Regions from separate parts of the Echinicola marina genome, predicted to be linked through region 2. Evidence: riboswitches for the same ligand, from Rfam matches in the RefSeq annotation. Region 2 holds a riboswitch; the other holds the start of a gene.
The links. A riboswitch is a leader RNA that binds a small molecule or an ion and turns the genes downstream of it on or off. The one in region 2 is predicted to bind cobalamin.

Region 1 (16,013 bases), 1.7 Mb from region 2:
GTATCCGGAGAGCATCATGGGGCCCCGTATGAATTTATCTGGAGATGTGCCACCCAAAGTATAGAAAAATAGGTTTGTAATTTTTTAACTGACTGACGACCCCATCAAAGTGAAGACTTTGGTGGGGATTTTTTTTAATAAATAGCTGTTCGGGATTCCAAATCCCGAACAGTTTCTAATAAGATCTAAAAGTCCTAATATGACCGAATCAATAGAGATTGACTTTGGAACTATTATCTTTTTCAATATTGATCTGATTAAGAGGCGATTGTTGAATAGTGATCTTACTATTGGTCATTTTTAGGTCAAATAATCCCGTTCTTATAATTTGAGGATTTTCTTTTTATGGTTTCGGGGATAGGGGTTTCTGATTTTCCTGTGGTTGGTGTCCTCTTTCTTGCACATGGCAGAAACTGATCAGTCAGAAGCTGGGTGGAATTTGCAATTCCGCCTATCGTGTAAAGATGGGGCTAAATAGATTGCACATTATCTAATTGAAGCCTAATTATTTCTCCATATTCCACTTTTAGGTCAAAGGAATCTTTTAAAGCAATATTATTGACATGTGCATGCATGGCCCGAATGGGCCCGGCATGCGTGACAATAGCAATAGGACCAGCCGGCAATTTGTTTAGTTCATTCAAAAAATCAATGCCTCTGTTTGAAAGTTTATGGTAGGATTCTCCATTGGGGCAGGGGGTATGGACAAAATCTTCCATCCATGGATTGAGTTCTTTATGAGGGATTTTATTCCAAGCTTTCATTTCCCAATCCCCAAAATCAAGTTCCTTGAGTCTATGGTCTTCTATTATGAAATTCCCAAAGAGTCCGACGGCAAGTTTTTTACATCTTTTTAAAGGACTGGAATAGATGGATTGGAAATTGATATTTTGGGGAAGGTTTTCTTCTACCAATCTTAAGTCCTTTTCAAAACTACTGGCCAACTCCAAGTCCGTTTGGCCATAGCAAATCCCCTTTTCTATGGCCGGTTGTGTATGCCGTATCAGGAAAATTTCCATATGATCAATAGACTCAGGTAAAAGATGACCTCGGTGATCTGTTGTACAGCTCCTAAGGTGTCTCCAGTAAAACCACCAATCCATTTATTGAACCAGCGGCCTAACCACCATTTTGTGATAAAGCAAGGAATCAATACTAGGAAAACGATATAATTTTGGAATAGTGCCAGTGGTAGAAGTCCGGTTATAGTAGCCACAAAGAGGTCCATATTATTGATTTTTTCCTTGGCCATTGGTTTAGATTTACTACCGATCGTATCGTTTAATTTGGCATATTGATGAGTTTTGAAAAAGGTCAAAGCCATATACCTACTGATGGCATGTCCTGATATAAAACAGGCTAGTAAAGACTGGTAGAACTCAAAGGAATAGGCATTTCCCTTGGCCCAATTGACCAATTCCATCAATGCCAGAAACTTTACAGGTAAAAGTATCAATAGTCCAAGTACACCATAGGTGCCCAACCGGCTGTCCTTCATAATGCTAAGGATCTTTTCTTTGGTCCAGCCTCCTCCAAAACCATCAAGTGTATCTGCAAAACCATCTTCATGAAAACCTCCTGTCAACAGCATGCTAATTCCCATGGAGAGGAAAATGGTGATTTTGACCGAAAGGAAATTCAAAAAGAGCAGTACGATCAAACCGGAAATTCCACCGACTATCCAGCCTATCATAGGGAAATATTTCCTGGATAGATTCAAATACTCCTCGGAGTGGTCTACCCAACTAGGACAGGGAATACGGGTATAAAACATTACTGCAGTAAAGAAAGCCTGTATCTCTTTCTTCATATGAAAATATTAAAGGTTTTAATCAAATTGGTTCTTAAGTCTTGCTTACGCCGGCACTTTCAAAACTGGCCATTTCATTTAGAAAGGTACAGGCTGCAGCAATAACCGGATAAGCAACAGCTACTCCAGACCCTTCACCAAGCCTCATTTCCAGATTTAAAACTGGTTTTGCTTTTAAGTAATCTAACATGGCCCGGTGTCCCTTTTCATTGGAACAATGGGTAAATATACAATAGGCTTTGATGGCAGGATGCATCTTATGGGCTAGCAATAGTGCAGCAGTGGAAATAAAACCATCTACCATGATGATCATCTTTTTTTCGGCTGCCTTTAACATAGCCCCACATATTTGAGCAATTTCAAATCCCCCAAAACTAGCTAAAATTGCCAATGGATCTTCACTACTAGTATGAAAATCAACGACTTTTTCTAAGGTTTCAAGCTTTTTCTTTAACTGCTCAGGATCGGTTCCAGTACCTAAACCTACACAGTCCTTTAGGGGGAATTTACAAACGGCCTGCATGATCAGAGCAGCGGAGGAACTATTGCCAATGCCCATTTCGCCAAAGCCAATGATATTGGTACCTAGCTCAAATGCCTTCTCCACCATATCAGCCCCTTTTGTCATGGCCATTTCGGCTTCAGCTAGGGTCATGGCGGCTTCCTGAAGATAATTTTTGGTTCCAAATGCAATTTTTGCGTCGATCAGCCCGGGTGCTTCTCCAAAATCATGGTTCACCCCAGCATCGATAACTTTAACTTCAATATTGTTCTGCTGAGCGATCACATTTACGGCAGCTTTGCGAGAAAGAAAATTCATGACCATCTGAAAGGTTACTTCCTGAGGATAGGGGTTGACCAAGCCTTCTTGGGCGATACCATGATCTCCAGCAAAAACCAAGATTTGAGGCTTTTTCAGTATTGGATTGCTACTTTGTTGTATCATACCGATTTGCAGGGCCAGCTCTTCTAATTGGCCCAAGGCGCCTATAGGCTTGGTTTTTTGATCTATTTTTTGTTGGAGTACCCCTTTTAATTGAGGGTTGTCAATTTTATCAATCTCAACTTTGATCATCAGTTTTTGGGAATAAGGTCAATATAGTGAAAGCCTGAAAGTTGTTTTTTTTCTTCTGTTTTGGGCAGGCAAGCGTCATTCAAGTCCTTAGGCGATTCATAACTTCTGAAAATTTTCTCTCCTAAATCAAATTCAATGGGATGATTGAAAATCGGGCCATCAAAAACAAAGGTGTGAAATTCACCATTTTCCCCGCATGGATCTACTGAAGAGGGGAGGGCTTTCAAGAAATCCTGATCAATTACTTTTCCTACAAATTCAGCGGGCAAAAGATCTGCTTTGGTGCAAACCACGATGGTTTTAAAGCCCAGATCCAAGAATTCTTGGATAAGCCATTTGGTGTCTTTTTTCCAAAGTGGAAAGTGGCCTTTAAGCCCCACTTCTGCCAATCGTTCTTCTCTATATTTTTTTAGGTCCTCCAAAAATATATCACCGAAAATACTATGGCTGATATTTTCATTTTTTAATGGCTCAAGGTTTTCCTTCATGATCCGGTCATAATCTGACATACTGGGCATTTCAGGCAGTCGAATTTCTTTAATCGGGAGCCCGATGGAGCTGCCTTGGGCATATAGTAATTCCTTGCGCACCCCATGCATGGATATCCGGTCAAATTGGGCATTAACTGTAGTCATCAATGATGTGACCTCGAATTTCTTCTCATGGAGTATATGGTACAGGGCCAATGCACTGTCTTTGCCACCACTCCAATTAAATATGCTTTTTATCATCTTATTTGAGCTCAATGGATAATCCAGAAACCATAAAGGTAGCTTTGTGGGCGTTCTTTGCAATGAATTGGTTGATCCAGCCTTGGAGTTCAGTAAATTTTCTGGCTACCGCTGTTTGTGCATGTATTCCCATGCCGATTTCATTGGATATGATAATGAGGTTGGTCTCATCAGAGGCATTTTGAAAAGTAATTTCAAGTTCTTTTTTGCAGGACTCCAAGCAGTAACTGATGTCATTTTTACTGTCTGCGTACCAGTTGGTGAGCCAAAGGGTTACACAGTCCATCACTATTGTTTTGTTTGAGATATCCACCTTGCTGAGGTATTTTTCCTCTTCGATGGTGGTCCAACGTTCATCCCTATCTGCAAGGTGCCTATCTACTCTTTTTTTGAAATCATCATCCCAAATTCTGGAAGTGGCCAGATAATAGGGGCTTTCAGAGAGTTGTTCCGCCAGTTCCTGTGCGTAGCGGCTTTTGCCGGATCTTTCACCTCCAGTAATATAATAGATCATGATTTATTGATTTTATCATAAGGACAATTCTTGCAACCATTTCCACAGCACTTTCCCTGTCTGAGCAGGTACCAAGCAGTGAAGACGTAAAAGCCTTGTTCATTTATGGTATAGTCTATACCTTCTATTAGTTGTTCCGGCAATCCCAGTTTTTGGATTGTTTTAACCTTTTGGCCATCCAGGGATGCGGTGTAATTGTTAATGCTGTTGATGGCTTCCGCTTTTAAGCAGCTAGGACAAAGGCAGCCTTTGCCATCTTCCAAGGGGAAAATAGGAGGAAAAGCACTGCACCAGCATTGGCTGGAACAGTGAAATTTGTTTTGACAATTGGGACAGTGCTTTTCTTTGACCATTATTTAAAATTGATAACTGGCACCAATATTAAAGTTTCTTCCTCTGGTGGTGTAACCATAAATCGCCGTAAATTCTTCGTCCAGTAAATTATTTATTCCGGCATATAATTTAAGCTTTTTATTTAGAACTGCTTGTTGGGCGTAGAGGTCTATTAGGCCATAACTATCCAATTCCAATTCTCCACCATAGCCCCAATCATAAATGGTTCTCTTGCTGGTGAAATTATATTTCAAGGAAACCACTGTATTGTCCGTTGGCTTGGCCAGGAAGGCCATTCCCCATTTGTTTTTTGGGATTCGGTAAAATGTTTCTGGTTTATCGGTACTTACGTGGGCATAGTTTCCGTTTATCTCGAAGAACTGGTTTACTTTCCACGAAAGATCAGCTTCAAATCCTTCCACCCGTCTTTCGTTAGTAGTATTTTGGTATTCGCCTCTCACATAATTGCCCTCTTCATCGTAGATAGAAACGAAGTCAATCGGGTTTGATTCATCCCTTGTGAAATGTACCAAGTTCACAGTGAAGTCTTTGCCAATATAGAAGGATATGCCCTGTTCATAATTGATGGATTCCTCAGGTTGAAGCTGGGTATTTCCGTAAAGAGGGGAATTCAATTGGTATAGCGTGGGAGTGACATAGGAGCTGGAAACCGAGGCAAGAATTTTCATGCTTACCCTATCAGAAATGGCTGTTAAATAAGATGGGTTCAGGTTGTAAACGAATTTGCTGTTGTATTCCGAATGCGTATTTAATCGGGCTCCACCATGAAGGTTAAAGCCACTGTTGGATTCGTAGAATAAACTTGCATAGGGATCGACCAAAGTGAATTTATTCTCATCAAAGTTCAATTCACCAGGCTGTTCGTAAGAGAGTTGCTGCAGGTTTACACCCCAGAGACCTTTTAGGCCATTTAGGATTTGATGTTCTTGGGTCAGGTCGAGCTGCAAGTTTCTTCCTTTGTATTCACTTGGAAAGCTACTGATAAATTCCCTTTCATTGATATTATAAATTGACTTGAGTTTGATCGTTCCCTTGCTATAGGTATAGCTAGGCGTTAAGCCTATTCTAAATTGCTGATTGGTCTGTTGGTTATCAGCGTCGGTGAAAGTATTGTCGTCATAATCAGCCTCCATATCATCATAGGCAGAAACAAAGTCCAATTGAAATCGGTCTGAAAAGGCATAACCCAATTTCAATAGGGCATTTTGCCTTTTCATGCCGTCTTTCCCAAATGGAGTAGGGGATTGTTCTTCGGATGCAGATGAAAATCCATCTGAAAGGTAGGTGCTTCCTGAAAGCATATAATTAAATTTATTGCTTTTACCGTGAAGGTTAAGCCCTCCTCTGTAGGTGCCATATGAACCTCCATTGATATCCACAGAACCTGCCAAGGTTTTATCCTGTAGTCCAGATTTAAGTTTAATGCTGATAACTGCAGCGGAAGCTCCTGTTCCATACAGTGTGCTCAATCCACCCTTTAAAACTTCAATGGATGCTACTTGGTCCAAAGATAGTAACCTGAGGTCATAGGTAGAGGCTATTCCAGAGGGATCATTGATAGGGACACCGTCTATGAGAATTAGGGTGTTTTTACTGCTAGCACCTCTGACAAAATAATTGATGTTGGTACCTGGTGAGCCGAAATTACCTTCTATTTGTATTCCGGGGACTTCATTGAGCAGGTCGGCGACAGTTTTGCCTGCATTTTGTTCAATGGCTTCTTGATCCAGTTTGTAAATAGACTTTCCGGATTTTTCTATTGGAATTTCAAATTTCGTACCTGTAACTACTACCTCTTCTAATTCAGTAGTGTCTTGGGAAAATGTTTGGGAGGGAGAGAAATAAAGGCCCGCCAATACTATTGAAGCAGCCAATTTTCTCCCTTTTTTTGTAAAGGGAACAATACTTTTGTTCATAGCGTAATGATGAATATTAAGAGTTTGACACTATGAACTTTCTGGGAAAACTGATAAAAACACCCTCAGCGCTAAGAATGATTTTTCATGGCTTTTCACCCGAAAGCTCTGAATAACAGTTATTGGCAGGTCTTCTGACTTACTTCACTTTTGACGGCCTTCCCGTCTGCCTAGGCGGACAGTGGCTGTAGATGCCAAAAGCTGCATTGAAGTTTACAGCTGCGGGTACAGTTTCGGACTTACACCGAATTCCCTATTAAACCCATCCCCGAAATAGGAGACAGGTACCAAAAACTTGTGCAAAGGTAGTTATTTTTTAGGAATCAGCTTAAAAAAATAGTTTTAGTATAATTTTAATGGAGGGATTAAAAAAAAGCATCCATGTAATTTCATAGATGCTTTTTAGAATATGAATATCCGCAATTGTACCAGTTAAGGTCAAAAGAGGTTCTAAACGAATGCTTAAACTAAAACAAAAACTGCTTCGGTCTTCAATCTTCCGACCACTTCATCAAAGGATTTCAGGTTACTGGCATTAGCGGATAATCAGGATTTAGAATAAATGATGACTGATTATTTCAGGATATCCTCAATTTTACTAAGTTCTTCATTTGAAAAATCCAGTCTATTCAGACATTTCAGAGAATCTTCCAACTGGCTGGTTTTGCTGACTCCGATAAGTACGGAAGTTACCCTATCATCTTTTAATAACCAAGAAAGGGCCATTTGTGCCAAGCTCTGCCCTCTTTCTTGGGCCAGTTCGTTCAAAGCCTTTATTTTTTGAAGTGTGGTCTCAGTAATATCGGCCTCTTTGAGGAAACCGTGTGCTTTTGCAGCCCTGGAATCTTCAGGGATTCCTTTCAAATATTTATCGGTCAGCATCCCCTGTGCCAATGGAGAGAAAGGAATGCAGCCTACACCTTCTTGTCCCAAAACATCCAGTAGACCACCTTCTACCCAACGTTCAAACATGGAGTATTTAGGTTGATGGATAAGGCATGGAGTGCCCATTTCCCTAAGGATATTAATGGCTTTTTGTGCATCATCTGCCTTATAATTGGAAATTCCCACATATAAAGCCTTGCCTTGTTGGACGATTTGATGTAGTGCGCCCATGGTTTCTTCCAGTGGCGTTTCTGGATCAGGTCTGTGATGATAAAAAATATCCACATATTCCAGTCCCATTCTTTTCAGACTTTGGTCAAGACTGGAAATCAAATATTTTTTCGATCCCCAATCGCCATAGGGACCATCCCACATCAAATAACCGGCTTTTGAAGAAATGACCAATTCATCTCTAAGACCGGTAAAATCTTCTTTAAGTATTTTGCCGAAATTTTCTTCAGCAGAACCTGGAGGCGGACCATAATTATTGGCCAGGTCAAAATGGGTAATGCCTGAGTCAAAGGCCAGTTGCAATATTTTACGGGAGTTTTCCAAAACATCCACATGGCCGAAATTATGCCAAAGCCCCAAGGAAAGTGCAGGTAGTTTAAGTCCACTTTTTCCACAGCGACGATAGGTCATGTTTTTATATCGATCGGGATGAGGTAAATAGCTCATAAGGTTTATTGTGATTTTGAAATTTTACAAAGGATGCAATATAATCAGAAAGGTCCAGCTTTTCCCCATCTTGCGAGAGCGTAAACAATAAATTATTTATAAAAATAAATGTTTAAGAATTTAAGACTGAATAGCGGCATGATCGATATGAGACCCTAAAAATAATGGTATGTTTGTAAAAATCTTTAATGGTTTGAAGTATAAAAAACATTATTTAAAATACGTTTTAATATATAAAAAATGAAAAAACATTTGTTTGTTTGAAATTAAATACAGACATTAGATATATAGAAAATCAAAATAACCAGCGCGTAGAAAGTGAGCCAAATGGTTAAATTTTTGTTTCATTAATTGTTTTTGATATGCTATTAGAACAAAGGAGAATGAATCCCAATTTTCTTCCCTCATATGGAAAGAAAACATTCGAGAGGAATCTAATACCGCTATTGGATTGGATTCCGATGATGCAAAAAGAGTTTGATAGGGTAGAAAGAATAATAGGGAATGAACTTAGACCGGAGGCAGCTTATTATTATTATGATTTCTACGATTTGGCGCAGATTATTAAGAGGAAGTTGCTTGAATGCCCAGCTATTGAAGTGTCTGATTTGATCGCGGCAAAGGCTAAGCTTGATTTTGGTTCAGAAGTTTTTCCTGAATGTAACAGGGAGGCTTTATGGGGACTATTAAGTGCTGCTGTACAAATTGACCATGCTAATCACTCCTATTTAGAGAATAAAATAAAGGATAAAACTGTTTTGAAACTGCTTAATGCAATTAAAAATTCTTTTCGTTGATTTTTTTAATATGTCAAACTTGGTGAGAAAGGTTCGGGGAATTTTCCCGAACCTTTTTAATGATTACTATTCTCTTTTTGCTTTAAGAACGGCTGGTCAAAACGGATCAGTCCTAAAAGTTGGGGTCAAGCAATATTTCCGGGGGTGAATAGTTTTCAACTTAAATTTTGTTTACCCTTGTCAGGTTAAGTGTAGTTGAAGTAATCAACCTGCCCAGACAGTCAATTGTGTAAAAGGATGAATAAACAGATATCTGTGTTCATCTTTGTCCATCTGTGGTTAATAAATAGCGCATATCAAAGCTATAATAGACCGTTTTTCCCTGCTTTTCGGCTTGGTCCAACCCTAGCCCAAACTAATACCAAAGTAATACCAGAGCTGGGGCAAAGCTGTATCAAAGCTGGGGTAAAGCTGGGGCAAAGCTGGGTTTAGCCCTCTTTTTGTTCATAAACTCCCTTTCTGGTCCAGATTTGCAATTTGGATCCATAAATAAACGGCATTAAATAGTGTGTATCAAAGCTAAAATAGACTGTTTTCCTCCAGCTTTTCGCCTTTGTCCGTAAAAACTGGTAGCTGTGTGATGGAGAGACGGGAAGCAAGGGCTTTTTTGACAAATTATTTCATTTCTGGAAATTAATAATGATGTTTTTAATAGGACTATTTCCCTGGACTTAACTTTATCATAATAGATGTGTGTCTGCTTTGCTGCAGGTAGCCCCATGTAAACGTGAGGGCCTGACCTGTAAGCTGGCTACTCGCTAAAAACAGTCACTGACTGTTTTCTTTACGCATGGAACTCCACGGTGCGAGCTAGCTCATTTTCTTAACGATCTTCTCAATCGTTCCAAAACTGAATGCTCCAAAGGTCAAATAATAGATTTCGCTGGATATTTTGTTTATTAGAGGATACGTGAAAAGGTACCGATACACATATAATAATTTGTTCAAAAAATGGAATTTTAAAGCTGGTAGAAAAATACCCTAATTATGGTATTTTTTATTCAAAAATATCTTTTATGAGGGTTAGAAGCTGAGCAAATATGTTGATAAGTTGTTGATAAAAAGAAAGGTACCGATGGTTTTCGTCATTGTTTTTGTAAAATACTCTTTCTACTTTTAGATGAATTAATGCACTTCGGCTGCTTTATTCTAATTATGACGTTAAATTTTCAACTGTGTTTTGCTGCCAACCTGTAAATCAGAAATGATCCGGTCTTGAAATAGAGTGGTCAGCTAAAGGGCCTTTTTAAGGAATTGTTTGTGTCTGTATATTGCAATAAAAAATCATTAAAATTATAGTATATGCTAATTTCATCTACAAATGGATTTCTCTCAATAGTGAACTGTCCTTCAGATGGAGACCATGTTCTGGTAAGGGCAACAAAAAAGGTTGTGTTGTCCCGGTTGTTCGATGATAGAAGAATTAAGTTTATTGAAGAAGAAGGGTTTGATTTTGGTGTTTCGGTTTGTAAGCAAGAGCTTGCTGATATTTTGGTCAAAATGGTTAAAAGTATAGATTATACCAATTTTAGATCAGACTTCTCTACTGTGGACGCCTAGTTGTTGCAGTAATCTATTTTCAATTGAGAATTATAGTGCGTTTTTAAATTTCCATTCCTTGTCTTGTATTAAGGAAGGAGACCTGTTTTATATTTTTACAGCTTGATTTTTCCTGATTATAATTGGGGCTTACATTTTATTATCCTTTTTAAAATCGTAAATTCATGAGCGGTCATTCACCGATATTTTGAATGGCAGAGAAAGTTTTTCAATCTGCTGTTTGGTGTGGTGATCTTATTGTTGATAGCCGATAAAATAGCCTTAATATGCGTATTTCACTTGCCTTTGATGTACATGGAACCTTGGTTGATGCTTCTAATGTGATCAATTCATTGGAGAAATTTATGGGGAGACAAGCTGCTGAAGTTTTAGAGACATGGAAATACAAGCAGCGTGAATATGCTTTTCGACATAGGCTTATGGAAGAAGATGTAGATTTTACGGTTTGTTCTGAACAGGCCTTGGAATATGCTTGTCTGTATCATAAATTAAATATAAAAGATGGGGAAAAAGCAGAAATAATGGAATATAGCAAGGCATTGCCTGCTTATCCTGAAGCCCTTGCAGCGCTAAAGGCCTTAAAAAAATTAGGGTTTCGCTTGTTTGCTTTCTCCAATGGGCCGCAAGATGAGGTAAGGACTTTGCTGGCCCAAGCAGGCTTGGCTTCCCAGTTTGAAAATATTTATAGTGTTCAGGGGACGAAGACTTTTAAGCCGGATCCGGAGGTTTATGAGAATTTTTTGAGGTATAATCATACAGGCCATCAATTTACCTGGTTTATTTCAGGAAATTCCTTTGATATCATCGGAGCAAAAAATGTTGGACTTAAGGTGGTTTGGGTGCAGCGATCACCGGATATTGTGATGGACCCTTGGGGAGTAGAACCAGATATGACGGTGAAGATTTTGACTGATTTGGTGCCATTTTTTGAAGGTAAAAATAACTAATAATACAGGGTGTTGGTAATGAGATGATTATCAAAAAGGTTGTGTGCAGCTGGAACCTTTTATCCTGAATCCTGCTTTTTAATGAACTGAATATTCAAGGATGTAGAGATAGAGAGTGGAGTATTCATTTAAGTTAGTTTAAGGTAGGGTTGAGGTGGATAAAATGGTTGGTTTTCCAGTGAAAAGATCATTTTTTGTTCTTGTAATTCAGTGATTTAAGCTTCTTTTGTCAATTTGTGTTTCTAAAATTTAAATATCATGGAACTAATTTCTCTTTTTGTTGATTGAATGTTCATTCGGTTTTATGGAGAAAAGATTTGATGAGTAAGAAAGAACAAATATTAGCGGCTACCCTTGATTTGATTAAAGACCATGGTTTTCATGGCTGCCCCATGAGCATGGTGGCCAAAAACTCAAATGTAGCAGCGGGAACGATTTATCATCATTTTGAAAATAAGGATGATCTTATTTTAGAATTATATCATTATGTAAATCAAAAATTGGTTGACTTAGCAGTACGGGGTGATGATCCTAATAAGGATTTTAAATCTCGATTTATGGACTTTTGGCACAATTTGAAAAGCTTTTATTTGCAGGAAAAATCCATTCATGGTTTTATAGAGCAGTTTATGAATTCACCTTATAATTCTGAGGAGGTTCAAATGGGCAAGAATAAATGGCATGATTGGTTGCATGATTTTTTTTCAGAGGGAATTAATACTGGTGTATTGAGATCAGGTGTCAAGCCAGCCATTTTGGCTATTCTGGTTCATGGAAGTGTGGTCAGCTCGGTTAAAGTAAGCCTTAACCAAAGTAAAAAAGTGCATCGTGACCAACTTGACCTAGGGGAGATCGCCGAAGTGGTCTGGGATGGAATCAAGTTCCAAGGCTGATATTTTAAGATCCAAAATAATCCAAAAATTTTGAAGGATAGTAAATGTCTTGATCCAGTGATCCAGGATGGAAAACTATATAGTAAAATAGATAAATCAAGTGTTTTAAGTATAAATTTTATGAGGATGAGTAAATACCTACTTCTGTATTTAGTTGCAGGAGCTTTATTATTTCCGAATGTCAGCTCAGCGCAAGACGTGGTGGGCAAGACTAGCCAAGCGGCTCTTACGCTGGAGCAGTGCATTCAGTATGCCTTGGACAATGGGCCGGGGATGCAACAGGCGATTTTGGATGAAAAAATAGGCGATCGTGAAATCAAATCAAGTTTGTCCGGTTGGTATCCTCAGGTTTCTGCGAATGCTTCTCTCAATGATAATATTAAATTGCAGCAACAACCAATAGGCGGGGAAGTGATTACTTTTGGGCAAAAGTATAATTCCGGAATATTACTTCAGGTTGATCAGCAGATTCTAAACAGGGATCAAATATTTGCGGGAAGAACTTCTAAGCACATCAAGAAACAGTACGAACAAAATATTGAAAATATTGAAATAGCCACTGTAGTCGATGTGAGTAAAGCATACTATGATATTTTATTGTCTTTTGAGCAGCTCAAGATACTTGATGAAAATCTTCTGAGACAGGAAAAACAGTATCATGATGCAAAAAGTAGATTTGAATCTGGCTTAGTGGATAAGACCGATTATCAGCGGGCCGCAATCACACTTTCCAATATTAAAAGTGATCAACGTAGGGTAAAAGAAAGTGTCAGTGCCAAAAAGGCATACCTTAAACAATTGATGGGGTATCCTACGGACGAGGACATTGCCTTGCGTTATGATTATGCCCATATGGAAAGCGTGGCGCTAGCCGACACCAGCAGGAGCTTGAGACCTGAGAACAGAATTGAATACAGGCAACTCCAAACGGAAGCCAATCTTGCACAATTGAATACAGGCTACCAAAAATGGGCTTACCTACCCAATATTTCAGCCAATTATAATTATAACTGGTTGTATTTTAATAATTCATTTTCGGATTTGTATGGTCAGAATTATCCCAAATCATCTTTGGGATTGACCTTGGCTTTTCCAATTTTTCAAGGGGGGAAACGACATCAGGAAATCCGCATTGCAGAGCTGCAACAGGAGAAAATCAATGTGGCTAAGAATGACTTGGAAAAGCAGATTAATACTGAATATCAAACTGCTTTGGCACAATACAAAAGTGATTTGTATGAATGGAGAACCATCAAATCAAATATGGATTTGGCGGAGGAAGTATACGATATCATCAAATTACAATATGATGAAGGAATAAAGGCTTATGTGGATTTGATAGTGGCTGAAACAGAACTCAGAACGGCACAACTTAACCATTATAACGCCATGTTCAATTTACTGTCAAGTAAAATCGACCTTGACAGGGCATTAGGAAACATAGAGATATAAAACAATGACAATAATTAAGCGGGAAATGAAACAGTTCTTATGGATAATTTTTAGTGCCGGTATGGTAGGGGCAATAAGCTCTTGCGGAACGGAGGCTACTACCCAGTCTAATCAACCATCGGCCGTCGCCGTTAAGGCCACAAAAGTGAAAAGTGAGCATGTGACTGGCCTGGATCAATACCCTGGTACAGTAGTGCCTTTGAATGAAATTCAAATCAGGCCTCAGGTCAGTGGGTATATTACGAAGATTTTTGTGGAAGACGGTCAGCAAGTAAGTAAGGGGCAAGCATTATATGAGATAGATAGAAGTAAGTACCAGGCAGCCTATGAGCAGGCCAAGGCCAATTTAAAAAGTGCCCAGGCCAATCTTGAGCGTGTCAAAAAGGATTTGGCGCGATATGAAATATTGGACCAAAAAGAGGCTATTGCTAAGCAACAATTGGATTATGCCAAAACAGATATTTTGACAGCGGAATCACAGGTGGCTTCTGCAGAAGCGCAAGTGAAGAGTGCAGAAACAGACTATAATTATTCTGTCATCAGGGCTCCTTTTTCAGGTACCATAGGAATTTCCCAGGTTCGGCTGGGAGCTCAGGTTAGTCCAGGACAAACTTTGTTGAATTCACTATCTTCCGATGATCCTGTTTTGGTTGATTTTGTGATCAATGAAAAGGATATCAGAAGATTCAGCAAAATGCTCAAAGATGAAAATCTAGCCGATTCCACTTTTACCATTAAGTTTGACAAGAACGATGTTTATTCCTATCCAGGGAAGTTGACGACCATGGACAGGGCTGTAGGAAGACAGTCCGGTACGATTAATTTAAGAGTAGAATTTCCAAATCCAGAAAAAGAGTTGATTGCTGGTATGACGGTCAATCTCCAAGTGCTCAACCAAGATATAGGAGAGCAGGTTACCATTCCATTTAAAGCAGTTACCGAGCAAATGGGCGAATATTTTGTGTATGTCATTGACGAGGAAAATACAGTTCATCAACAGAATGTTGCTTTGGGAACCAAGTTCGGGACTGATATAGTAGTTAGAAATGGGGTAAAACCTGGACAACAAATCGTGGTGGAAGGAATACAAAAGCTTCGTGAAGGTGCAAAAGTGAGAACAGAATCAGCAGCAGCCCAAGTAAGCAATTAATCGCTCAAAGCAGAAAATTTTATGATATCAGAAGTTTTTATTAAGCGCCCGGTGATGGCGATGGTGATCTCTATAGTCATTTTGCTAGTAGGAGCCATAGCCATCGTGAATTTACCGGTGACACAGTACCCTGATATTACCCCGCCGGTAGTGTCAGTATCAGCGAATTATACAGGTGCAGATGCTCAGACAGTGGAGCAAACTGTAGCCACGCCAATTGAAACCCAGATTAATGGTACTCCAGGCATGGCTTACATCAGTAGTAATAATACCAGCACAGGTCAGATGAACATGAATGTGACATTTGATGTGGGGACTGATATTGATATTGCTACCCTAGATGTTCAAAACAGGGTGAGTATTGCAGAACCGACACTTCCTGAAGCGGTAAAACGTCTAGGGGTGGTGGTAAGAAAGCGGAATCCAAGTATCATGATGGTGATCAGTATGTACTCTCCGAATGGTACCCATGATACCAAATTCCTTTCTAACTATACCAATATATTTATCAAGGATGCACTACTTAGGGTAAAAGGTGTAGGAGATATTAATGCCATTGGTCAGGATTTCAGTATGCGGGTTTGGTTGAAGCCTGATAAATTGGCCCAATATAATATTTCTTCCAAAGAGGTTTCAGCAGCTATTCAGGAACAAAATTTACAGGTAGCAGCAGGTACGGTAGGTGGTATGCCACAGGTCGATAGTCAGACTTTTGAGTATCCAATTACTGTAAATGGGAAGTTGGAAAGAAAAGAAGACTTTGAGGATATAGTAGTAAGGACAAATCCAGAGGACGGTACATTGGTTTACCTGAAGGACATTGCTAGAATTGAATTTGGTGAATTTAATTATGGAAGGTTCTCATTGGTCAACGGAAAGCCGGCAGCCATCCTTTTGGTTTACCAAGCCCCTGGAAGTAATGCCATTGACACCGCAGAAGGGATTTATAAGGCCCTAGATGAAATGAAGGCATCTTTCCCTGCAGACATGGATTATGTGGTGCCTTTTGAGTCAGTTTCTGTGGTGCAGGTATCTATAGACGAAGTATTGCATACCTTGGTGGAGGCCCTTATTTTGGTGATTGTTGTGGTATTCCTTTTCTTACAAAACTGGAGGGCAACTCTTATTCCAATATTGGCGATACCAGTTTCAATTGTGGGGACATTTGTGTTCTTCATTCCTTTAGGGTTTACCGTAAATACCCTGACCATGTTTGGTTTTGTTTTGGCCATTGGTATTGTAGTGGATGAT
Region 2 (16,013 bases):
TGAGCACGGAAAGGGTGCTTTGCTCTAGCAGGTTGAAAGTAACCTGAAAACTATCAAAAAGTTCCTCCCCATCTACTTCAATCCTCATTGCTGCCTCCAAAATCTCAGTCTGTGCTTTTCCGCTACTGGTCAAGCCAATTATCAAACCATAATCCTTTTTTAGACTCATCAGTTCCCGCTGTACTTCCTTATTTTCAAGAACCCCAGAATCAAAAGTAGCCGAATGAATCTGGTATATTTTCAATGCCGACAATAGCTGCTTGGAATATTTCCATTGCTCTCTAAGCTTACTCAAAGAATGCTCTTTCACTTCGTGCGGACCATTATAGCCCAACTCCCAATTGGCCTTATAGGTATACCCCCATTTGGTACCTAAAACCACATCTTTATATCCCCTACTTCGATGCCAATCCAGCAAAAACTCCTCTCCCCTTCCATATGAAGGAGCTGTATCGAAATATCGAACCCCATTTTTATAGGCCTCATCCAGCACAGACTTGGTCTTTGACCTGAAGGCCTCAGCAGACTTGTCTATATTTTGATGGGGACGAATATTAATATATTCCGGTCTTCCCAATGATGCCAAACCTAATCCGATCTTTGTTTTTGTCATTTAAACTAATATTTGAACAAAACATGCCCTCTTTTTCATACTTTACAAATTTATAAGTTTAAATAGGGATACCATTTTATTTTTACAAACCTAAACCCTAGCCAACAACAAAAAACATAAACCATTTAAAATCAATCAATTGAAACCATAATCTTAACCTATTATTTTTTCTAACCCACCCCCTTTCCAATCAATATTTTTCCTTATTTAAAACTTCACAGATTAATTTATATACTCAATTCGGTTTGCATTCCCTATATTTGCCGATCAAAGTTCTTTACATAATTTCTTCATTTACCATTATAGGTCATCGGCTAAGGTCGATGATAATAGGGAACCGTGTGAAAATCACGGGCTGTCGCGCAACTGTAAGTAACGTGAAAGTTTTTGCCCATTGGATGTCCACTGTCCCGATAGCTATCGGGGTGGGAAGGACGGCAAAAATGTTACAAGCCAGGAGACCTGCCTATTTTGAACTGTCCATTATGGAGGACAGAAATGACAATGCTTTCGCGGTTTGAAGCACCTGTCAAGTACGACTCCTTTTCCTTTCTTCTCCTGGGATAAATGTGCCCAAGGGAAAGGTACGTCTTATTTTTCAGTTTCCCTTCCCATCGCAGCATTGCGAAGTTTAGCTAAAGGCTTTTGACAATTATTTATCACGTTAAAAGTTTATCATTATGCTAACGCACAATCTTGGCTATCCGCGAATAGGTAGCCGAAGACAACTCAAAAAGGCCTGTGAAGCCTATTGGAAAGAAAAAATTTCACTTCATGATCTTTTAAAGGCTGGAGCTGACATCCGTCTACAAAACTGGAAATTACAGCAGGAAGCTGGAATAGACATGATCCCTTCCAATGACTTCTCCTTTTACGACCAGGTACTGGACATGTCATTAACAGTAGGAGCCATTCCTGAACGATACCATGATATTGTTACAGACCAAAAAAGACCGGAACTGGACCTTTATTTTGCCATGGCCAGAGGCTATCAAAACAATGGTCTGGATATCATCGCCATGGAAATGACCAAATGGTTTGACACCAACTATCACTACATTGTCCCGGAATTTAAAAAAGATCAAAAATTCAAATTATTCTCTTCCAAAATACTGGATGAATTCAAAGAAGCCAAGAGACTGGGCATACAGACCAAACCAGTCATCATTGGTCCTATCTCCTATTTACTTTTAGGAAAGGAAAAGGAGACAGGCTTTCATAGAATTTCCTTGCTGCAAAATCTCCTACCTGTCTATCTGGAAATACTGAAAAAGCTAGAAAATTCAGGTGCTACGTGGGTACAAATAGACGAGCCCTATCTGGCCATGGATCTCTCCAAGGAAGAAAAAGAGGCATTTTTATCGACTTATAAGGAAATAAAAAGAGCCTGCCCAAATATCAAAATCTTGCTTGCCAGCTATTTTGGCAATCTGGGAGATAATCTTCCCATTGCAAGTGCCTTGCCGGTATGCGCATTACATATAGATCTTGTACGAGCTCCTGAGCAATTGGAGGAAGTGCTACAGTCTATCCCGAAAAACATGAGCTTGTCATTAGGCTTGGTAGATGGCAGGAATATTTGGAAAAATGATTTTGAAGGCTCCTTGGCATTGCTCGAAAAAGCCCAAAAGGCCAAAGAGACCGAAAGGCTTTTGATCGGTCCTAGCTGCTCCTTATTACACAGTCCCTGTGATTTGGAGGAAGAATCTAACGAGACCGCTTTGACTCCGGAGATCAAAAACTGGTTAGCTTTTGCAAAACAGAAAGTAGAGGAGATAAGCAACTTAAGAAAGCTTGCGATAGACCAAGAAAACAAAGCCAATTTGGACATCCTTTCGGAAAACAAAGCAGCCATCCAAAGTAAAGCAGAGGCCCAAATCATTCACAAAGCCAAAGTTAAGCTGGCTGTAGAGCTGCTTAGTCCAGAACATAGCCAAAGAAAAAACATATTTAGCGAGCGCCAAAAACTGCAAGAAGAAAACCTAAAGCTACCTTTATTTCCCACGACCACCATTGGTTCCTTTCCACAAACCAAAGAAGTTCGACAATGGCGTGCCAACCTAAAAAAAGGAGTATTGACTCAAAATCAATATAATGAACTTATTAAGAAGGAAACCAAAGCAGCCATCGAGTGGCAGGAAGCTATTGGCTTAGATGTACTGGTGCATGGTGAGTTTGAGAGGAATGATATGGTGGAATATTTCGGTGAAAAACTGGAGGGCTTTGTCTTCACCCAAAATGGATGGGTACAAAGCTATGGATCCAGGTGTGTCAAACCTCCTATCATCTATGGAGATGTTTCAAGACCTCGTGCCATGACCAAATATTGGACATCTTTTGCGCAATCCCTGACCAACAAAAACGTAAAAGGAATGCTAACAGGTCCAGTCACTATCCTTCAATGGTCATTTGTAAGAAACGACCAAGCACGTTCGGTTACATGTCAGCAAATAGCATTGGCTATTCGCGAAGAAGTCAATGACCTGGAAAGTGCAGGAATCAAAATCATTCAAATCGATGAACCTGCTCTTAGAGAAGGCCTTCCGCTTAGACTTTCACATTGGGACGCATACCTAAAGTGGGCTGTAGATTGCTTCCGCATTGCTTCATCCGGTGTAAAAGACGAAACACAGATCCACACCCATATGTGCTATTCTGAATTTAATGATATCATCCAACACATAGCTGCCATGGATGCGGATGTCATCACCATCGAATGCTCCCGTTCTCAAATGGAATTGTTGGATGCTTTTGCTGAATTCCAATATCCAAATGAAATTGGTCCCGGTGTCTACGATATTCACTCCCCAAGAATCCCCACAGAGGATGAAATGGTCCAACTTATGAATAAAGCCAAAGCAGTTATCAAGGACAGACAACTATGGGTAAACCCTGATTGCGGTCTAAAAACCAGAGGTTGGGAGGAAACAAAAGAAGCCCTCATAAGAATGGTAAAAGCAGCTCAATCCTTAAGGGATAATGCCACTTTGAATACCTCAAGTTTTAGTACCAAAGTCCTCAACAACCTGGGCTAGCACCTTAAAAAACAGTTATTTTACCGAAATCAATCAACTTGGTAAAATGATTAATATTAAACAATCACTATTCCGAACAAGTTAAATACCTGTTCGGAATAGTTTTATTTCTCTCGATATGATTTCAAAGAAGGATAGCAAAAATCCATTCATTAAGACACCTTTAAAATGTTGGGATATCTATATACAAAGTGTATTCTCCAATAAAATTCCAGGATCGATCGAACAAGACAAAGCCACGCTGGAATACTTTAAAGATCGCTTTAAATGGGACACCCAATGGGATATACTGGAAGAAAATTACGATGCCTTGGTCCTTACCGACCTCAACAAACACATCATTTGGGTAAACCAAGGTTTTAAAAAAATGACCGGATACAGTCCCCATTTTGCCATTGGCAAAAAACCTTCTTTTCTGCAAGGAGAATGCACCTCTACTTTGGCACTTAAAGAATTCAAAAGAAAATTATCCCTCGATCTCCCTTTCCAAAGTAAACTAATCAACTATAAACTTGACCACTCCACCTATCTTTGTCAAATTCACATTTTTCCATTAAAAAATATATCAGGAAACACTTCCCACTTTCTTGCACTAGAAACAGAAATATGACAGCACTAGAACTAAAGATCAAAAAAGCAGAGACCAGAATCTTCAAAGCAGTTTTCCCCAATACAATCAACCACTATGACACCTTATTCGGAGGTACTGCCATGCATTTAATGGACGAAGTAGCTTTTATCACTGCCACGAGGTTCAGTCGCCAAAAAATGGTTACTGTCAGCAGTGACAAAATAGATTTTACCGTGCCTATCCCTGCTGGTACCATAATTGAACTTGTAGGATCCATCATACATATTGGGAACACCAGTCTCAAAATTCAGGTTGATATTTTTATTGAGCAGATGTATGAAGAAGGAAGGGAAAAGGCGATTAGCGGCACCTTTACCTTAGTAGCCATTGATGAGGATAAAAAACCTACCCCTATCATAAAAGAACATTAAAAAAGGGCTTGCAAGCCCTTTTCAATATCTATTCTTGGTTTAAGTTTTTTGATCCCAAGGACCTTCTATGGCAATGGTCAAACCAGCCCCCTGTATATTAACAAAATAGGTTTTTCCATCTGGAGAAAACACCCCGCCTGCAAATTCACTTTCATAACCAATATTCTCAGCCAGCTTATAAAAGTTTCCTTCTGGGGTAATCCCTACTACAAAAGGATGTGACCTGTCTTCACATAATAATAAATCACCCCAAGGGGCAATTGCTACATTATCACAGCTTTTAAGAATCTCTGTGTCATTAGGCTCAGCGAACAGTTCCAATTTCCCTGGTGCTGATATCTCATTAGCTTTACCTTCATTTTTCCCAGGGGTGTATTTAAAGACTTGGCCGGCAGAAATCTCTCCTCCATTGGTACAGGCGAAATACAGCTCCCCCTGTCCAAACCAAATTCCTTCTCCCCTGGCAAAACATGCCGCTCCCTGTTCTGTCCCCCTATACCTCAAGTCATCATCAGGTGCCTCTACATCGTCTATATCGAGCCATTCCACATCAAAAGCCTTATTTTTGGGCATCCTTTCTGTCTCTAAGTCCTCCCAATTTCGGGTATCAAAAGAAGGCTTACCTACTATGGCCAAAGCTTGTAGTTTCCCTCCTGAGTGAAGCTCTCCGGGCACATCAGGTATAAATCGATAAAACAAGCCGTCTCCGCGATCCTCTGTCAAATAAACAATACTTGTTCTCGGATCCACCGCAACAGCCTCGTGATTAAACCTTCCCATTTCCTTAATTGGTTTAGCGGTATAGAGCATAGGATCCTCTGATGCAGGGACCTCGAAGACATAACCATGATCTTCCTCCAACTTACCATCATAGTCTCCTTTCCTGACGGTTGATTCCTCACAAGTCAACCAAGAACCCCATGGCGTCACCCCTCCAGCACAGTTCCTGACTGTACCTCCCAAACTAAGGAACTGCTTTTCAACTTTCTTGGTTGCTGGATTATAAACCAGTGTAGTAGTGCCTCCCAAACCAGGCAGGCTACCCATTCCATTTTCATACAATTCTCCTGCATACTTTGATGAGTAATTTTCATTATGCTCTCCAAAAGCCCCTTCCTCAAAATCATCCGGGCTGTTTTCATGATTTCTAACAATAATGATCTTCCCTTCTTTTCCAGGGAAAGTCCCCATTCCATCCGGCCTGCCCGGTACAATCAGGCCATCATCCATTAGCTCCCCAGAGCGAGAAATAATGGTATAACTGAACCCCTTAGGCAAATTCAGAATTTTATCAGGGTCCTCTTCTAGTAGCCCATAGCCAATCTTCTCACTCGAAGATCCGTTTTTTGAAGAAGGTTGTATGCATTGAAACAGGCCCATAAAGCCCATGGTCACCATACCTGATTGTTTGATGAATGCTCTTCTGTCGGTATTACTATTGCCAGTACTCATAGATATAACGGTTTTTTATTAATGTCAAAACAAACTTTCTTTTCGTTCAAATAATCGAGATTCCCCTAAGTATATTTAGCTGCTATGATATCTGTATCCTTAAATGCTTTGCGCTGGGGCCCAAAATCCTGAAGGCCAAAGCCCCTGACATTGTAATCAAAACGATCTTTTCGATTGCCTTATCATTTACTGCTGCAATTGGTGGTATACCTATTATTTAAAACACACCTATCAGAATACAAGGTAGGGAAGAGATGCTATTTCGAGATTGTCCTAATTTTATTAATACATTATTAAACAGCAGTCTTTAGCCACTCTAAAAAAGAACGAATTAACCCTTCTTCAGCACAAAACACAACATCAAACACTCATTTCACTCCCCACCAACCATCAAAACTCAGCAAATCAACAATTTACAGGTAAATATTCTACCAAATTTAGATTTTTAAATTATTTTTATATGTAACTTAAAAGGAATAACCTTTTAAAATAACCAAAATTAAACAACTGACTGCTAAACAATTACAACAAAAAACAGTACAATATCAATTTTAGTTAACAATAGATTAACAAAGGATAAAAACCCTTTATACGCTCTTGATTCCACCTAGTCCCGTAGCACAATATAACATGATCCAGACTAGTCGGAAAGTATCCCCCATACAGTGAATTTATTGATCAAGGTAGAGTTTCAATAAAATAAAAGACAAATGAAAAAAGTGAAAATTATTTCTATTGATGGCGGGGGTGTAAGGGGAGTTATACCCGCCTTGATCCTTCAAGCACTAGAGGAAAAAATCCAGCTAAGAACTAAAAACAAACATTCCAGGCTGGTAGATTTTGTTGACTTTTTTGCGGGAACAGGTTCAGGAGGGGTTATCACCTGTGCTTTGTTAAACCCCGATGACAAGCTCAAAGCCAAGGCTAAATTCAGCACAGAAGAAGTGAATAATTTTTTCCATGAGTTTTGTCTTAAGGCCTATTCAAAATCTCACCTCCATAAAATACAAACATTAGGTGGGTTACTTAACGACAAATACACTGATAAAGCACTAAATACTCTTTTTACGGAACAATTTGCTGACAATAAATTTAGCCAATTGATCAAGCCCTGTATTATCGCAGCTTATGATCTTGATCACAGGCGCGCCCATTTTTTCAATCAACATAATGCAATGATCACCAAGGCAAAAGATTTTCATATAAAAGATGTCGCAAGAGTTGCTACTGCTACCCCCACTTATTTCCAAGCAGTCAATATTAAATCCGAACTAGGTATCAGCTATCCCTTGATTGATGGAGCTGTTTTTGCCAATAACCCCGGCATGTGCGCTTATGCAGAAACCCGTAAAATGTACTTTGAAAACATCAAAAATCCCATCAGTAAAGACATGTATTTGTTGTCTTTAGGGACCGGCCTCCCAGAGAGACAATATACCTTTCATGAAGCAAAGAACTTTGCCCCTGGCCAATGGACAAAACCTTTACTTTCTATTGTGAGGTCTGGAAATGCTGAAACAGTCACCCATCAGCTAAAATGGCTCTTTGATGCAGAAAAAAACAAAAATGGATTTCTACGAATTAATCCAGATCTTAAAAATGCTTCCAACAAGTTTGATGCAGCATCCAAATCTAATCTAAAAGCATTAAAAGAGGCTGTCGACGATTATATTTCTAAAAATGAAAGCCTCCTAAATGAAATCGTTCAAAATTTAGTACCCATAGAAAAAGCCCTAGAATAATAGATTCCAGAGCTCTTTTTTGATTTTTTCGACATGATTAGCAATAGGCATACTTACAGAAAAACTTACCAAAAGAAAATCATCCTTTATTCATGCCTACCTGCTTACCTAATGGCTTTGAGCAATGTAGCCATATACACCCATTTTTGGTCTCTAGAACTTAAGCCCTCTTCCATGGCCGTTAATTGCTCTTCTGAAGCTTCCATATCTTCATATTCCATAGAATTAAAGAACTGCAAATAATCGTTGTAAAAATTCAACGTCATATGTGTATAATCGGCAGCACTTCCCATAGGTACCGCTGTTCTTAAAAACATCCATCGTTCCATCATACCCGCAGCAATCTTTTTTTGATGGAATGGCAGGTATAGATCAGTCTCCACATGTTCATATTCATTGAACCTTCCTTCTGCCGCTTTCATCAAATCAAAAGAGGCCAAGACACCTGGCTTCATTTCAAAATCATCTTTTGTATGGGCCACCATTACCATATAGGCTCTCATCGCCAGATCACGATTAGCCACGGCATTTTCCACATTCATTTCTATTTGCTGATCAGACATTTCAGAAGAAAATGCCCTTTTTGCATAATTCACAAAATTATTATCCGTCATTCCATTCATCATCTTTACAGGATCATCATAATAGGTGATAGTCACATACTGAAAATCCCCCTGATCGGGGCCTGACTGTAGTGACCATAGATCCCATCCCTCCACATCACCTTGCTTGATGGCTTCAGAATAAATCTTCTCCATAAAACTCTTATTCTCAGAATAATCTACCATTTGTGTAGACGCTACCTTGATAAATTCAATTACCATATATTTATGGTCTCCTTGCGCAAATGCACCTTGGCAGACAATGAACAAAACTGTGGCGAAATAAAACAACTTTTTCATATCGTAGAAATTATGGGTTTATAAATCACTCTAAAACACTACTCTAATCAATATAAACAATTATTTGGTATATTTAAAAAACAATAAAACTTAATAAACATTTTTAAACAAAAAACACAACTATAAGGAAATATATTCTGTTTCTTTAAAAACCATAGACATTCATTACATTTACTAAAAAATATCTTTCGATTGATTGAACAAAAATCATTCGTTAAAATCATTTTTATAACCACTCGCCTGCACCACAAAACACATAAAAAACTGACTACCTATCACTTACACCTCATCTAACATAATAACATTAGAAGAAAAGTTTTTAGCCAAATATTGCTCCAATATATAGGTTGTTTCCGAAACAGGCTTAACAGGATCTAAAAAGTCCAAAAAACCTGTGTCTGCCACCACATCATCTTCTCTGTTCACAAAACCATAAGCCTTTAACACCCCATCTTCAAACAAAATAGCGGCATCTTCCCCCGCTCCTCTTCCCTTTTCCTTTATCAATAGTCTAGCACGTTCCTTTTTCATCTGCTGTAGCCAATCCCCCACCCTTTGATTATAAGAGGCAGCATCCTCCTGCCCACAACAAGCCCCCTCACATTTCCCTAATTTATAATCATAGCACTCTGCAGCTGTCTTTTGGATACCGCACAACTTTGGACACAAGTTATAATGTGCCACTTTCTCTAACAAATAAGACCAAGCATCATGGTGACTTTTAAAACTCAACAGTGGCTTGGTAAATCGGCTGATCTTAGCGACTTGAAAACGCTCAAACCCCGCTCCATCCTGGTAACGATACAATCCCCATGATGTCCCCTTCACCTTTTGTGCCCTATTGAATTTCGGCCAATGCTTCTTGATTTCCAATGCCTCCACTAAAAGTGCCAGAAATTCGCTCCCCGTCAATTGGCAACTAACGCTATGAATCTCGGACTTCATAGCCTGTTTCCCTTTGACTGCCCCAGAAAAATGCCCCTTAAACCTACTTCTGATATTAAGCGCTTTCCCTACATAAATCACCTTACCATTAATATCATGAAAATAATAAACACCTACCTTTTCCGGCAATGCCATAAACTGCTCCTTGCTGATATTGGGAGGCAAAAAGGCTTCACCGGAATTTCTTTTTAAAAGTGACGCTATTACCCCCTGATCATCAGCATCCACGAGCATCCCGAACAGCTCCGCAGTGGCCTCTGCATCTCCATAAGCCCTATGACGGTCTGTGATGGAAATGGACTTGGACTCACATATACTTCCCAAACTATAAGACCTTAAGCCCGGAAATATCTTTCTACTCAGTCTTACCGTACATAATTTCGGCAGGTCAAATTCCCTACCAACACGATCAAACTCTGCTTTAATAAACTGATAATCAAAGTTCACATTATGGGCAACAAAGACTTTCCCCTGTAAAAAGTCGTATAGCTCATCAGCAATCTCTCTAAACACAGGGGCTCCCTCGACCATTTGCTGATCAATTCCTGTAAGTCCTGTAATATAATGCGGAATCTCACATTCAGGATTGAGCAAGGTCTGATAACTGTCCAGCACCTGCTCTCCATCATGTAAAAATGCGGCAATTTCAGTAATACGGTGCCTTTTACCATAGCCCCCGGTAGTTTCAATATCTACAATAGCATATATCATAACTGGATGCTACTTGATTGTTTTAATTATTTGCGGTTCAATTTGGCGAATTTGTCATTCATAATAACGATTTTTGACCCTAATTGTCCCAATAAATAGAATTGGGAGCCAATATAAACAGATATTTATCCATAAGCACCTCTCAATAACCATGGAAAGCAAGATCAAAGACTGGCAAAAACAAATCAAAGAAAACACTCAGGTGTTTTTATCTAGCTTTGGCGAGCTTAGCCCTGAGCAATTGACTTTCAAACCCCATCCTGACACCTGGAGCATCGAAGAGAATATTCAGCACTTGATGGTCATTAACCAAAGTTATTTTCCAATTTTCAAACAGTTGGAAGAGGGTACTTATGAAAAACCCTTTATAGGTAATTTTGGTTTCCTGACCAAAATTCTGGGTAATACCATCTTGAAATCAGTATCTCCAGAGCAGCCAAAAAAGCTAAAAACCATTCCTATATGGGCACCTGATAAATTCCAAGGAGAAGACACCTCGAACCTCTTAAAGGAATTTGAGGGCCATCAAAATGAATTATCCCAATGGGTTGGAAAATTAGCGCCCTTCTTGGAAAAAGGACAGATCATCCATTCCCCTGCCAATAAGTTGATCGCCTACCCACTTTCTACTGCTGTGGAAATCATCATCACCCATGAAAAAAGACATTTTAGCCAGTCAAAAAACATTTTGACCCAGCTTAAATAAATTACTCAAAAATAAGAACTTACCATACCTCCAAAGTATTTACGCTTTAAGGCTAACCACCAGAAAAACCAGCAAAAAGATTACATCCTGATGAAAATTCAATAATTTTAGGGCTTGTAAAAGAACATTCAAATCAAATTTTGATGACTGATATTAGAAACAATTGGACCAGAGAAGAAATCAAAGCAATTTTTGATTTACCCATTCTAGACCTTATTTATAAAGCAGGCACAGTTCACCGTGAATTTCATGACGCTCAGGAAGTACAAGTATGTACCTTACTCTCTGTAAAAACCGGAGGGTGCCCTGAAGACTGCGCTTATTGCCCCCAAGCCGCCCGATACCACACAGATGTTAAAGTCCATAAATTACTCGAAGTAGAAGAAGTATTGCAAAAGGCTGCTGATGCAAAATCAGCAGGCAGTACCCGCTTTTGTATGGGAGCAGCATGGAGAGAAGTTAGAGACAACAGAGACTTTGACAAAGTACTTGAAATGGTAAAAGGAGTAAACACCATGGGAATGGAAGTTTGCTGTACCTTGGGAATGTTATCTGAAGAACAAGCTGCCAAATTAAAGGATGCAGGGCTCTACGCCTACAACCACAATTTGGACACCAGCGAGGAGCATTATAATGAAATCATCACTACAAGAAACTATGATGATAGATTAGATACATTGGAAAATGTCAGAAAAGCGGACATTTCTGTCTGCTCCGGCGGAATCATTGGATTGGGAGAAAATCTGGAAGATAGAGTGGGCATGCTCCACACCCTGGCGACTTTGCCTTCACACCCAGAATCCGTTCCTGTAAATGCCTTGGTACCAGTGGAAGGCACTCCGCTAGAAGAGCAGGAAAAAGTTTCTGTATGGGAAATGGTAAGAATGATAGCCACGGCAAGGATCATCATGCCAAAAGCCATGGTAAGACTTTCTGCAGGAAGAGTAAGAATGAATACAGAGGAACAAGCATTGTGTTTTATGGCAGGAGCAAACTCTATCTTTGCCGGGGATAAATTACTAACCACCCCTAACCCTGAAGAAGATATGGACAAACAATTGTTCCAGACATTGAACCTGAAGCCTAGAAAGGCTTTCAAGGATCAAGAAGTAAGCATATAAAAAGACAAAAAGCTCTCCGTAACGGGAGAGCTTTTTTGCTATACTGATTGTTTCATGTGATTTTCTTTAATAATTCTCCGAAGGATTTTCCCCACATTGGATTTGGGAAGCTCTTTCACAAAATAAACTTCTTTCGGCACCTTATAGTTGGTAAGACTTTTCCTGCAAAAACTGATCAATTCATCGGAAGTCAAACTCTCATCATTGGCCACAACATAAGCCACCACCCTTTCTGTCGAATTCTCATCAGGCATACCTATCACCCCCACCTCATCTACTTTTTCATGTCCCGCTATAACATCTTCTACTTCATTGGGATAAACATTAAACCCTGAAACTAGGATCATTTCCTTCTTCCTATCCACTATTTTCAAGAAACCATCCTTATCCTGCACAGCGATATCCCCGGTTTTCAACCAGTCGCCAAGCATGGTATCAGCAGTTTCCTGAGGACGCTTCCAATAGCCTTTCATCACTTGTGGTCCCTTAATGCAAAGCTCGCCCTTTTCTCCCAGAGGAACTTCATTGCCCTCATCATCCACAATTTTCACTTCTGTATTGGGCAAAGGCAAACCTATAGTCCCAATGCGTTCCGTTCCATCAATAGGATTACAACAAGCCACAGGAGAGGTTTCCGTCAAGCCATAACCTTCAGCCAAAGGCACGCCTGTGACCTGGTGCCAACGATCAGCCACATATTTTTGCACAGCCATTCCTCCCCCAACGGCTACTTTCAAGCTGCTAAAATCCAAATTCCTGAAAGATTCTTGGTTTAACAGACCGTTAAACAAAGTATTCACCCCAGTAAGGACACTGAATTTATTCTTTCTAAGTTCCTTACAAAATGCCTTCATATCCCTTGGATTGGTAATGAGTAGATTATGGGCCCCGATTTTTAACATGGCCAAACAATTTACCGTAAGGGCAAAAATATGATAAAGCGGCAATGCAGTGATCACCGTCTCTTCATGCTCCTTTAATTTAGGTTTCATCCATGCAGAAATCTGCTGCATATTCGCAACGATATTTCCATGGGTCAATTCGGCCCCTTTGGACACCCCTGTAGTACCACCTGTGTATTGAAGATAAGCGATATCCCCTAAATCAATTTTAACTGGATCAAGGCCTCTTTGGGCACCATAGGCCATCGCTGTTTTGAAACTTATCGCATTAGGAACATGGTATTCAGGAACCATCTTCTTGACATATTTCACCACAAAATTCACTATACCACCTTTCAGACCACCCAAAAGGTCACCAATACCTGTGATGATGATATGCTTTACTTTTAACGTTGGCAAAATGGCTTCCAAATTATGGGCAAAATTGGAAACTATCACCAATGCAGAAATATCCGCATCCTCGAATTGATGTTTCATCTCATGGGCTGTATATAAAGGATTGGTATTGACCACTATCAATCCTGCCCTCAAAGCCCCAAACATGGCTACAGGATATTGCAGCAAATTGGGCATTTGAATGGCTATTCTTTCTCCTTTCTTGAGTTTCAAATCCTGCTGTAAGTATGCAGCAAAATCCCGGGACAATTTTTCTAACTCAATAAAACTGATTGTTTTGCCCATACATTCATAGGCTACTGCCTCGCCGTATTTTTGGACACTCTCTTTAAAAAGACCGATTATACTTTCATATGCCTCCGCATCTACTTCTTTTGGCACTGATTCGGGGTAGTATTCAAACCATGGAAAATCTTGCATCTATTTATTATTTTGGGTAATCAAACAATGGCCTCTTTCGTGAATTTAATTTAACAAATTAAATCAATTATGATGTTAATATAAGACAAAACCTACCACCTAATTATTAAGAACTGATTATTAATCCTTTATTTCAATGCTTTTCTGGCTATTAATTCTTTCATGATCCACTGGTACCGGCAGATATTTTACTCCCTGTCATCCACTTATGCCCGTACTACGAGGCACTGCCACATATAACCATAACCTCCATACAGCTGTGCACATTCATCTGCTACTTCACACTGTAGTTCGGTCATGCGATATTTGGCGGTCAAAGTCTTAATTAAATAATTCCCCATGGATGCTAGCATCATTTTAAATCAATGCCCCCGTTCATCCACATTTTACATGGCTTTAAGTAATACCTGAATCCGAAATTGAATTTTAGAAAAGAGTTTTATTTCATCAATAAAATATTGATTATACATTTATGGCACAAATTTCGTATAGCATTTGGAAATTTAATTTTCTATGAAAACTAAACTTTACTTACTCACAATCACCTTCTTATCCTTCAGTTACTTTGCTTCAGGGCAGACAGACACGACAACCACCTCATTGGAACAGTCACTCAAAAACAGTTTACTGAAAAATATTCAGGTAAAAACTGATTCCTTGGACAATGAATTGGGGACAAAACTTCACGACTTGGACAAAAAAATCCAAATGCTCGATGAATCACTGAACCAAACCAACAGTGAAGCTCAGAAAATTGAAAAGCTGATTGAAAGGGTCAAATTAATCGAAGATTTCCAACAAGCCGAAAAAGATGCTGAACTGAATATCTACCAAGGGAATTACCAGTCAGCTATCATTAACTTGGTTTCTATGGAAAGAGAACTTCGGCCTTTAATCCTTTTTGGTGCCACCAGGGATTTCTTCCAGACCTTGAATGCTGTGGGCAACCCCACCACTTACCCAGGTTTCAATGATTGGTACAAAGGATTCCAAAGTTTTATCGACAAAAACAAAAAAGAAAGTCCTACCCTATCTGTTGTCTCCAACCTGATCAGTCTTACAGGTGATCTTTCTGCAGGCACTCCTATTTTCGGGACCTTCAGCCAAGCCCTCTTCACAGGAATGTCCAGCTATGTAGAAAGTATTGGTACTGGGCGCAGAGACCAAAAGCTAAGAGAACAAAGTCAAGAAATGTTTGAGTTGGTAACGGAACTGGGGCAGTTCACCAATGACAAAAACTTGATTGAAACTGAATGGGAAGCCATTGATACGGAATTAGAGGAACTTAAAAAACTATACGAAGAAAACCTGATCAAAAACCTCCAAGTCTTGGGCATTGATAAAAAGGTGTTTGAAAGAAGTTATAGCATGGAAAATGATGCCAATCGTAGGTATGAATACCTCAATGAATTGACCAACATCATTGCAAACAGGGTAAGACATGAAAAGGAAACAAATCCTAAAAACTGGAAGAACACCTTTTACAACGAAATGGCGGAAATCCAGTCCCTTAAAATTCGTTTTGGAAGTATCACATTTAGAATTAGTGAAAACATCAATAAGTACAATTCTCTGATCGAGAAATATAAAACAGCCAAACATATCGGCCCAAAAATCAATGACCTAGAAGCGAAACTTAATAATTTAAAAAGTGCCTTTGACAAAGCCTTCAACCCATTGGAATATATCAATGCTGCCAATAAAATGTATAAGGTGGATTGATACTGAAGTAAAAATTGACCATGGGAATTTTTAAGTTTGTCATAAAAAAACACGCTAGCAACCTAGCGTGTTTTTTTATTCAATGAGATGTCACTCCTCTGCCAACTTTACTTTTAGCTGCTTGACCCTTTCGGCAATATTGCTTTTGCGGATATCAAATTCATCCGTTGTCGCTTTTAGAAAATCTACAATTTCTCCTCTATGCGGTTTGACCTTTCCGTCCTTTAACCCCACATATTTAAGCGTAGTCCAAAGCAGATTTTTCAATTCCTTTTTGGAATCATCCATCATGTAATACTCTATTAGCACAGTATTTTCATTATGCCAAAGTATACGGCTCCTGA

Region 1: it holds a riboswitch for cobalamin, as region 2 does, so the genes downstream of both, KZP23_RS19570 (TonB-dependent receptor plug domain-containing protein) here and metE (5-methyltetrahydropteroyltriglutamate--homocysteine S-methyltransferase) in region 2, are expected to answer to the same signal.

The regions. Positions count from the first base shown of each region.
Region 1 covers NZ_CP080025.1:4,789,237-4,805,249, reverse strand. The annotation lists gene KZP23_RS19605 (DUF4198 domain-containing protein) at 1-72, shown strand, start outside; gene cobC (alpha-ribazole phosphatase) at 471-1,019, opposite strand; gene KZP23_RS19595 (adenosylcobinamide-GDP ribazoletransferase) at 1,004-1,810, opposite strand; gene cobT (nicotinate-nucleotide--dimethylbenzimidazole phosphoribosyltransferase) at 1,845-2,885, opposite strand; gene KZP23_RS19585 (Dph6-related ATP pyrophosphatase) at 2,885-3,616, opposite strand; gene KZP23_RS19580 (bifunctional adenosylcobinamide kinase/adenosylcobinamide-phosphate guanylyltransferase) at 3,618-4,130, opposite strand; gene KZP23_RS19575 (DUF5522 domain-containing protein) at 4,127-4,483, opposite strand; gene KZP23_RS19570 (TonB-dependent receptor plug domain-containing protein) at 4,487-6,400, opposite strand; cobalamin riboswitch at 6,508-6,707, opposite strand; gene mgrA (L-glyceraldehyde 3-phosphate reductase) at 6,974-7,963, opposite strand; gene KZP23_RS19560 (hypothetical protein) at 8,347-8,760, shown strand; gene KZP23_RS19555 (hypothetical protein) at 10,063-10,320, shown strand; gene KZP23_RS19550 (haloacid dehalogenase type II) at 10,587-11,267, shown strand; gene KZP23_RS19545 (TetR/AcrR family transcriptional regulator) at 11,588-12,160, shown strand; gene KZP23_RS19540 (TolC family protein) at 12,287-13,612, shown strand; gene KZP23_RS19535 (efflux RND transporter periplasmic adaptor subunit) at 13,638-14,762, shown strand; gene KZP23_RS19530 (efflux RND transporter permease subunit) at 14,784-16,013, shown strand, end outside.
Region 2 covers NZ_CP080025.1:3,066,108-3,082,120, reverse strand. The annotation lists gene KZP23_RS12845 (aldo/keto reductase) at 1-613, opposite strand, end outside; cobalamin riboswitch at 901-1,097, shown strand; gene metE (5-methyltetrahydropteroyltriglutamate--homocysteine S-methyltransferase) at 1,294-3,648, shown strand; gene KZP23_RS12835 (PAS domain-containing protein) at 3,767-4,258, shown strand; gene KZP23_RS12830 (acyl-CoA thioesterase) at 4,255-4,650, shown strand; gene KZP23_RS12825 (alkaline phosphatase PhoX) at 4,690-6,102, opposite strand; gene KZP23_RS12820 (patatin-like phospholipase family protein) at 6,813-7,844, shown strand; gene KZP23_RS12815 (hypothetical protein) at 7,949-8,746, opposite strand; gene KZP23_RS12810 (exonuclease domain-containing protein) at 9,026-10,402, opposite strand; gene KZP23_RS12805 (DinB family protein) at 10,554-11,108, shown strand; gene bioB (biotin synthase BioB) at 11,252-12,229, shown strand; gene KZP23_RS12795 (AMP-binding protein) at 12,268-13,947, opposite strand; gene KZP23_RS12790 (acyl-CoA dehydrogenase family protein) at 14,154-14,288, opposite strand; gene KZP23_RS12785 (hypothetical protein) at 14,461-15,669, shown strand; gene KZP23_RS12780 (acyl-CoA thioesterase) at 15,760-16,013, opposite strand, start outside.